3 regions of the Halomonas sp. LS-001 genome follow, and region 3 is predicted to be linked to each of the others. Evidence: predicted binding sites of a transcription regulator. Region 3 holds the regulator's gene; each other region holds the start of a gene.
What was found. The regulator PhoB, encoded in region 3, activates phosphate uptake and scavenging genes when phosphate is short. The targets are predictions, from matches to a motif close to TGTCATANNNNTGTCANA.
Positions count from the first base shown of each region.

Region 1: the regulator PhoB is predicted to act here: its motif matches at 1,881-1,898, upstream of ppk1 (polyphosphate kinase 1).
Region 2: the regulator PhoB is predicted to act here: its motif matches at 1,757-1,774, upstream of ACU6TU_RS12775 (CYTH domain-containing protein).

Region 1 covers NZ_CM129816.1:3,271,686-3,274,967, forward strand. The annotation lists gene elbB (isoprenoid biosynthesis glyoxalase ElbB) at 1-655, opposite strand, end outside; gene hemB (porphobilinogen synthase) at 807-1,820, shown strand; gene ppk1 (polyphosphate kinase 1) at 1,969-3,282, shown strand, end outside.
Region 2 covers NZ_CM129816.1:2,835,979-2,839,260, forward strand. The annotation lists gene ACU6TU_RS12765 (inorganic phosphate transporter) at 1-966, opposite strand, end outside; gene ACU6TU_RS12770 (TIGR00153 family protein) at 975-1,655, opposite strand; gene ACU6TU_RS12775 (CYTH domain-containing protein) at 1,805-2,707, shown strand; gene ACU6TU_RS12780 (ion transporter) at 2,750-3,282, shown strand, end outside.
Region 3 covers NZ_CM129816.1:3,728,492-3,731,773, reverse strand. The annotation lists gene ubiA (4-hydroxybenzoate octaprenyltransferase) at 1-875, shown strand, start outside; gene phoB (phosphate regulon transcriptional regulator PhoB) at 970-1,656, shown strand; gene phoR (phosphate regulon sensor histidine kinase PhoR) at 1,659-2,975, shown strand; gene cysZ (sulfate transporter CysZ) at 2,985-3,282, opposite strand, start outside.

The DNA of each region.
Region 1 (3,282 bases), 460 kb from region 3:
CCATCATGTCGTCAATCCGCTCGACCAGTTTGAAAATACCGGTGGCCGCTTCACTGATGCGGGTCGCAAGCATGTAGGCCGGTGTGGTCACGACACGGTTTTCAAAATCCACGACGATATCTTCGACACCGCAGCTGCGGTGAAGGCCGCCCATCGCACTGATCGCCCCTGCAACGCCGGGGTCATGCCCGACCGTTACAGCGACACCTTCTCCCAGCAGGCGCGGTACCATCACGGGGGAAATGCACATCAAACCTATCGGCTTAGCGTCTTCCCGGAACGCTTGCAACGCCTCTTTAAGCGGCTCCAGCACCTGCATATCGTCACCTTTAAGGGCAAAATCCGACAGGTTTTTCGCCACCCCGAAGCCGCCCGGGACAATCACCGCATCAAATTCACCAGCATCCAGCTCGTCTAAGGGGCTGATGTCTCCTCGTGCCAGCCGGGCTGACTCTTCCAGTACATTGCGCGTGCTGCCTTCGACCTCATCCTGGGTGATATGATTGATCACGTGATGTTGAGCCATATCCGGCGCGAAACAGTGATAACCAATGCCCAGTTGATCCAGTCGCAATAAGGTCAATGTGGTTTCATAAATTTCAGAGCCGTCATACACACCGCACCCTGCTAATATCACCGCTACCTGCTTGGTCATAGTTCCATCCTCATGAAGAGCCAAATAAACAGCCCTTCACTCTAGGCAGTTTATATGTCAGCCACAAGCCTGCTTTCGCTACTGAGCAAGACTGATATACTCACACGACGCCTATCGGGCACCCACTTACGCGATTGTCTGGAGAAAGCCGTTGAACACACCTGCTCCCCGTCACTTCCCTGCCACCCGGATGCGCCGCATGCGCCGCGATGATTTCTCCCGTCGCTTGATGCAGGAATCGACACTCACTCCCAGCGACCTGATTTTGCCGGTTTTCGTACTGGAAGGTGACAATCAACGCGAAGCCGTTGCCTCCATGCCCGGCGTTGAACGTCTGTCCATTGACCTGTTAATTGAGCAGGCTCGTGAGGCCTACGCACTGGGCATTCCAGCGCTGGCGCTATTCCCTGTGATCGGGCCAGAGCAGAAAAGTGAGCTGGCAGAAGAAGCTTACAACGCTAATGGCCTGGTCCAGCGCAGTGTGCGCGCCCTGAAAGAAGCCCTGCCAGCGCTGGGTATTATTACCGATGTGGCGCTTGACCCTTACACCAGCCACGGTCAGGACGGCATCCTGGATGAGCGAGGCTATGTACAGAATGACCGCACGGTTGACACCCTTCTTAAGCAGGCTCTTTCCCACGCTGAAGCCGGCGCAGATGTGGTCGCACCGTCTGACATGATGGATGGCCGTATCGGTGCCATCCGCCAGATACTTGAGCAGGAACATCTGCATAACGTGCGCATTATGGCGTATAGCGCCAAGTACGCGTCCAAGTACTATGGCCCCTTTCGTGACGCGGTCGGCTCGGCATCGAATCTCGGCAACGCCGATAAGCGCACCTATCAGATGGACCCGGCCAACAGTGATGAAGCCATTCATGAAGTGGCCATGGATATTGCCGAAGGCGCTGACATGGTGATGGTCAAGCCAGGCATGCCCTACCTGGATGTCGTGCGCCGGGTCAAAAGCGAGCTTCAGGTGCCCACCTTTGCCTATCAGGTCAGCGGTGAATACGCGATGCATCGCGCTGCGTTTGATAACGGCTGGCTAGACGCCGACAGTGTGATTCTTGAGTCATTGATGTGTTTCAAGCGCGCCGGTGCCGACGGCATCCTGACCTATTTCGCCATGGACGCCGCTCGTCTGCTAAACGCACAAAACTGAGAAGTCAACATGACCGCTTGCTGACATCAATGTTTCACCGCTGCTCAATGTCGGAAAAAAGATGACCTTTTAGTGACACTCCTTTGTCATCTTTTTCGTCCATAATAGTATTAGTAAAAAAGATAATTTTGATGACTCAGGAGCGGTGATGGATACATCCGGTGAAGATAAACAACGTCAGGCAGGTGCCGACACAGGAGCAGGTGACAGCGAAACACCGCCCCTGCGGATCAACCGTACGCCTACGGGCGTTCAGGCACGGGAAAACCAGCTGGAAACAGACCTGGATGATACTCAGCTGTATTTCAACCGCGAACTTTCCCATCTGCAGTTTAATATCCGCGTGCTTGAGCAGGCATTGGATGATGCGCACCCGCTGCTCAACCGGCTGATGTTCCTGCTGATTTTCTCGTCCAATATGGATGAGTTTTTCGAGATCCGCGTCGCTGGCCTGAAGCATCAGATTGCCCTCGGTGATGATTCAACCGGCGCGGATGGCCGCCTACCCAAGGCGGTGCTGAGCGAAATTTCGCAGATCGCCCATGAACAGATTACCCGCCAGTATCAGATTCTGAATGACACCCTGCTACCTGCACTGGAAGCGCTGGGCCTGCGTTTCCGTCGCCGCGGCCAATGGACCGATGACCAGAAATCCTGGGTGCGGGCAATGTTCAACGACGAGATCATGCCGGTGATCAGCCCCATCGGGCTGGATCCTTCCCACCCGTTTCCAAGGCTGGTCAATAAAAGCCTCAACTTCATAGTCGAGCTGGAAGGTAAAGATGCCTTTGGCCGCGCTGGCGGCATGGCCATTCTACCGGCACCACGCTCATTGCCGCGCCTGATGGCCCTGCCCAAGGAGCTATGCGAAGAGGGCTACTCGGAATATGTGTTTCTCTCATCGATGATCCACGCCCATGCCGAAGAGCTGTTCCCCGGCATGCGGGTTCGCGGCTGCTACCAGTTCCGCCTGACCCGCAATGCTGATATGACCGTCGATCCTGAGGAAGTCTCCGACCTAGCATCAGCATTGCGCGGCGAGCTGCTGGCCCGTCGTTATGGCAGTGGCGTTCGCCTGGAAGTGGCCGACAATTGCCCGCAAGACCTGATCGACTTCCTGTTGCGCCAGTTCAACCTGGACCAGGAAGACCTCTATCGTGTTGCTGGCCCCGTCAATCTGACCCGCATGATGGCGGTCCTCGGCGACGTTGACCGGCCAGAACTGCTTTATCGGCCGTATACACCAGGCATACCCAAAGCCCTCAAGGCGGGCAGCCTGTTTAACGCCATTCGCAAAAGTGACATTCTGCTTCATCATCCCTTCCAGTCGTTCACCCCGATTGAAGACCTGCTGAGCGAAGCTGCGCGCGACCCTGATGTGCTGGCGATTAAACAGACGCTCTATCGTACCGGCGCAGACTCGCCGATTGTGGGCGCTCTGGTGGATGCGGCCAGACAGGGC
Region 2 (3,282 bases), 890 kb from region 3:
GGTTACAAGGCCCACCACGATACCGGCGCCGCCGAGTACCAGCACCCACCATGGCACCAGCGCCGCGCCGCCAACCTCACCACCGCTTTGTACGACGCTGATAACCGCCGCCAAAGGGCCGACGGCGTTTGCCACATCGTTGGACCCGTGGGCAAAAGCCATGGCACAGGCGGTGAAAATCATCAGCACCCCAAAGGCACGCTCAACGTTAGCGTAGCCAAAATGGTCTTCACTGCTTTTTACGTAGACCACCCGGCGCTCCATTAAAACGCCAATCCCGGTGAGCAACAGACCAAACAGGATTGATATCACCAGACTTTGCGAAAACGTCAGCGACAGGCCAACGTGTTTGAGCCCTTTGGTCATGGTCACCATCGTGACCACAAAGCCGACCAGGAACACATAGGCAGGCAGATAACGTTTGGCGGCAGCCAGCGGGTTCTGCGCTTCAAACACCAGGTGGTGAATGGATTTGAACAGCACAAACCCGACGGTTCCCGCCAGCAGCGGTGAGACAACCCAGCTGGCCGCGATGGTACCCACGGCACTCCAGTCAACTGTCGCAGCGCCCAGGCCTGCTACCGCAAAACCGACAATCGCACCGACAATCGAGTGGGTCGTGGAGACTGGCCAGCCTTTCATGGACGCAATCATCAGCCAGGTACCCGCTGCCAGTAACGCCGATAACATGCCATAAACCAGCAGCTGTGGGTCATCCTCCAGTAACGTCGGGTCGATGATTCCTTTGCGGATGGTATTGGTGACTTCACCACCGGCGAGCCAGGCCCCGAGAAACTCAAACACCACGGCAATCAGGATCGCCTGCTTGATGGTAATAGCGCGGGAGCCTACCGAGGTGCCCATGGCATTGGCCACATCGTTAGCACCCACCCCCCAGGCCATGAAAAAGCCGAAAACGCAGGCAAGGATGATGAACACCTCGCCGTGCTGTGCAATGATCTGCATGTTACCCCCTAGCGAGCTGTCAGGATTTGTAAGCGGCTACCGACGCGTTCGGCGCGGTCGGACAACTCACCCACCCAATCGATGATCTGATAAAGAAAAATCACATCAATCGGCGGCATCTCGGTTTCCAGTTCGAACAACAAACGGCGAATGGCAACCTGCTGGCTGTCTGCCTGGTTTTCGAGGGTATGCAGTTCACGAATCATGTTTTGCATCACATCCGACACATTACGGCCAAAGCCGGATTCAAGCAGTTCCTTGAGCTCTTCAAGCGCCTGGCGTGCCTGAGCCACGCAGGCCACACTGGTACGCATATATAGCCGCATGTTTTCGGCCAGCGCGTCAGGCACACACATTTTTCGACCCAGCATGATGCCGGTAATATCGCGTACCTTGTTGGCAATCTTGTCCTGCACGCTGATCAAATCAAGCAGATCAGAGCGCGAGACGGGCAAAAACATGGTGCTGGGAAGGTTCAGACGTAATTCGGTTTTTAGCACGTCTGCCTCATGCTCCAGACGCGTAACGTCTTCACGCAGCCGGGCGGCAGCTTCCCAGTCGCCTTCAAGGGTGGCTTCAAAGAACGGGAGCAGAAGCTCTGCGCACTCATGGGATTTGACGATATGTGCCAGAAGCGGCTGGAATGGCGATCGGCCAAACATTGCAGAAAAAGGGTTGGGGGTAACCATAAAGCCTTTTAGCCTGTTTTCGGTGAGCCGGAAAACTGAATTCATACAACAAGCGCCGCAGTATAAAGTTTGGTCGCCGTTTCGTCACAAAAAGTTCACATTGTCATATAAATTTAATTTTAAGTTCATCAAAAAAGGTGGCAACTGTCATGGTTGAACAGAATCACGCCGAAAACTCACCACAGGAAATCGAGCTGAAACTGGCGATTCCTGAGGCTTCCATACCACAGCTCAAGCACCACGCCCTGCTTGCCAACCAGAAGGCAGAACGGCACACGCTGACGAACACATATTTTGATACTCCTGAGGGATTACTGGCTAACGCACGCATTGCGTTGCGCCTGCGCCGTGACGATAACCAGATTTTACAAACGGTAAAAACCGCTGGGCAGGGTGGCGGCGGTTTATCTACCCGTGGCGAATGGGAGTGGGCATTACCGCAGTTCGAGCTGGACATTGCGGGCCTGACAAAGCTTCCCCCTTTTGCTGAGTTGGATCACGATCTGCTAACCACACTCGCTCCCAAGCTGGAGACCAATTTCACCCGTACACGCTGGGAGATCGAGCAGGCAGGCAGTTTGATCGAGCTGGTGCTGGATGAAGGCGAGATAGTGAGCGGCCAGTATACGGCGCCGATTCGGGAAGTTGAGCTGGAATTAAAAAGCGGCCAGGCGGACACACTGTGGGACGTCGCCACGCTGATTGCCCAGACAGTGCCCCTACGCCCCTCGGATAGCAGCAAGGCGGTACGCGGCGAGTGGCTGGCCGAGCAGCGCTGGCATCTACCTGAAGCCAGCTCTCCAGGCGCCCTGCTACATCGTGCAACCGTCGCCCTGGATGCCTTTCATGATAGCCAGCAGGCGAGCTATCTTGATAACGCACGGGATACGCTGCAGGCGTTAGCCGACCACTCAAACCTCGACGAGAAAATGCATTTTCTGGCCAGTCAACTGCTCACCGGTCTGAGTGACCACGGCCAGCCTGACAGCGCTTATGGTGTTAGTGCCCTGACACTTGCCCGTCGTTTTGCTGAGCCAAGTGCATTAAGCTAGCGAATAACTTCCCTACGCCTTCTGTTTGCCAAGGACGATGCCATGCACCTAAGCCCAGCTTCCGAAGGTCTGCGAACACGCCTTTTTCACGTCATTTTCGAATCCGATACGCCCGGTGCCAAAGCCTTTGATATCGCGCTGATCATTGCCATTCTGATCAGTGTGGCCGCCCTACTGCTGGATAGCGTCGAAGATTATCATCAACGCTTTGGCCACGTCTTTCGAGCAATTGAATGGATATTCACGCTGCTGTTCACGCTTGAACTGGCCATACGTATTTACTGCCTGGAGCGCCCCTGGCTGTATCTGAAAAGCTTTTATGGGGTTGTCGACCTTCTTGCCATTCTGCCCGCCTGGCTGGCGTTGCTGATACCCGGCGCCCATGGGTTGGTCATGATCCGGGTGCTACGTGCCTTACGGATATTCCGCATTCTCAGGCTGATGGAGTTTGTTGGTGAAGGGCGCGTACTCATGGAGGCGCTAAGAAGAAGTCTGCGACAGATTTTTCTGTTCTTCTTCAGCATTCTGATGGTGGTGATGTTATTTGCCGCCCTGATGTACGCCATCGAGTCTCC
Region 3 (3,282 bases):
TGCGGCCCAGCGGGTTTGCCCGTGTGCCGGATTTTCTTCACCTTACTCGCCTGGATAGGCCCATTGGCACCTGGTTGTTGATGTGGCCGACGTTGTGGGCGCTGTGGCTGGCAACGGAAGGTGTGCCTGAGCGTTCGCTGTTATTGATTTTTGTGGCTGGCGTTTACGCCATGCGCGCCGCGGGCTGTGTGGTAAATGATTACGCTGACCGCCATTTCGATGGTCATGTGAAACGCACGAAAAACCGTCCGCTGGCGAATGGGCGAATCAGTGAGCGTGAAGCCCAATGGCTGTTTGTCGGCCTGGTTGCAGTGGCCTTTGTGCTGGTGCTGTTCACCAACCTGTTCACTATTCTGCTGTCGTTGGGCGGTGTGGTGCTGGCGTTTATCTATCCGTTCATGAAGCGCTATACGCATTTCCCCCAGGTGGTATTGGGGGCGGCATTTTCCTGGGCAATTCCCATGGCCTGTGGCGCCGTGCTGGGTTATGTGCCGCTGGAAGGCTGGCTGCTGTTTGGCGCTAATCTGCTGTGGACAGTGGCCTATGACACCGAATATGCCATGGTAGATCGCGACGATGATCTGAAAATCGGCATTAAATCCACGGCGGTCCTGTTCGGGCAGGCGGATCGTCTGATGATTGGCCTGCTTCAGATAGCCACACTCGGGCTTCTGGCGGCGGTAGGCTGGCGCTTAGCGTTGGGAGGTTTCTTCTGGCTGGGACTCGTCGCCATGGCCGCCACCTTTGTCCATCAGCAGGTGTTGATTCGTGGCCGTGAGCGCGACGCCTGCTTTCAGGCGTTTCTCAATAATCACTGGTCAGGGCTGTTGATATTTGCCGGTATTGCTTTGAGTCTGTGGCCATCAGCCGCTTAAAACAGGCCGTGATGTGGGCTTTGTCACGTAAATGTCATCAAGTCATGGTGTGATCGTCATGGAAATGTCTTGTTCAACACCTTGAGGCTTTGGAATGACCGCCAAGACCGTTTTGATTGTCGATGATGAAGCGCCGATTCGTGAAATGATCGCGGTGGCGCTGGAAATGGCTGACTATCGTGTGCTTGAAGCGGACAACGCCCAGGATGCGCATGCCATGGTGGTGGATCACCAGCCGGACCTGCTGCTGCTTGACTGGATGATGCCCGGCACCAGCGGTATAGAGTTGGCACGGCGGCTGAAACGTGAGGAAACCACGTCGGATCTCCCGATCATCATGCTGACCGCGAAAGGCGAGGAAGATAACAAGATTCAGGGGCTGGAAGCGGGGGCTGACGATTACATCACCAAGCCCTTTTCGCCCCGCGAGCTTGTTGCTCGTCTGAAAGCGGTTTTGCGTCGTACCACACCGCGCGGCGTCGAAGATCCGATTGAAATTGACGGTCTGCTTCTGGATCCGGTGGGGCATCGGGTCAGTGCCTATGGCAAGGCGGTTGACATGGGGCCTACCGAGTACCGTCTGCTACAGTTTTTCATGACCCACCAGGAACGGGCTTATACCCGTAGCCAGCTGCTGGATCAGGTCTGGGGAGGTAATGTGTACGTTGAGGAGCGCACCGTTGATGTGCATATCCGCCGTTTACGCAAGGCGCTGATCGATCATCATCATTTGATCCAGACAGTGCGTGGAACGGGCTATCGCTTCTCCGCTCGGGGGTAATTGTGCGTCTGTGGAGCGGTGAAGTATGGCGTTTACTCTGGCTATGTGCGCTGGGCACCGTTCTGGGTGCCATTGCGGGCAGTGCTGGCTTGGGTCTGGCATTTGGTCTGGCTTGCTGTCTTGGTTACCATCTCACTCAGTTACGTGCTCTGTACCGCTGGCTGACTCGCCACCCTCACGATGAGCCGCCAGCAGCCCCTGGCTTATGGGGCGAGCTGTTTGATCGCCTTTACCGTTACCAGAAAAGCCAGCGCATTACCCAGAACCGTTTGCGCGCCACCCTTGGGCGAATTCAGGAATCCTCGGAAGCCATGCGTGATAGCGTGGTGATGCTTGACCGTCACGGCGATCTTGAGTGGTGGAACAGCGCCGCCGGCCAGATGCTGGGTCTGAAGACGGCCCAGGATCGTGGCCAGCATATTACCAACCTCCTGCGCGACCCGCGTTTTATCAGCTACTTCAATGCCAAGCAATATGGTGAACCCTTGACGCTGACGTCTCCCATTGATGAGCGACGCATTCTGCAGTATCAGATCACCCTTTATGGTGATGATGAACGGTTGGTCATGGCACGTGATATTACCCGGCTTCACCGCCTGGAGCAGATGCGCCGTGATTTTGTCGCCAATGTGTCCCACGAGTTACGTACACCTCTCACCGTGCTGGCGGGCTATCTGGAAACCTATGCGGATCTGGCCGACCAGCTGCCGCCTCGCCTCGCCCGTAGTATCGGTCAGATGGAGGCGCAGACCACCCGCATGCAGAATCTGGTCAATGACCTCTTGTTGCTCTCACGTCTGGAAATTGACCAGGGTGGCGATGACCATTGCCCGATTGATCTGGCGCTGCTATTGAGAAAGGTCAGAGATGATGCCCTTGCGCTCTCCAAAGGCCAGCACGATATCTCTGTCACGATCGCAAGCGATGCGCAGTTGATTGGCAGCGAACAGGAGCTGCGCAGCGCCGTTTCCAATCTGGTGTTTAATGCCGTGCGTTACACGCCAGCGGGCAGCGATATTGCCCTGAGCTGGACGCTCGGTGAACAGGGGGCCTGCATTGCGGTGGAAGATAACGGGGATGGCATTGATCCGGTACATATCCCGCGCCTGACAGAGCGTTTCTACCGGGTCGATAAAGGGCGGAGTACCGCGACGGGCGGCACAGGGCTGGGGCTTGCGATCGTCAAACACGTACTGCTGCGTCACGATGGCAAGCTAACCATTGATTCGCGCCCGGGGGAAGGTGCGCGGTTTTCCTGCCACTTTCCCACGGCAAGGCTGGTGGTGCCGGTCACTGAAGAAGTGACCAGCGAGACGTAAACCAGACGTTCAGCGATCAGCCGAGGCTTGTCGCGGTTGGCGATAATGCGCATCCCACATCAGTACTGCCCCCGCCACGGCGCCTGGCAGCAGGAACAGGTTAGCCAGCGGTATCAGCGTTAATACCATCACCAGCCCCCCATAACTTAGGCTATGCCACCAACGCCCTGAAAGACGCGAACGCATGTCGGCAAAGCTGACCTTGTTATTATCCATCGGATAATCCAGGTAGGTGATGGCCATCATCCAGGCAGAAAATACTCCCCATAGAATCGGTGCCAGAAGATTTAATACAGGTATCCAGCTG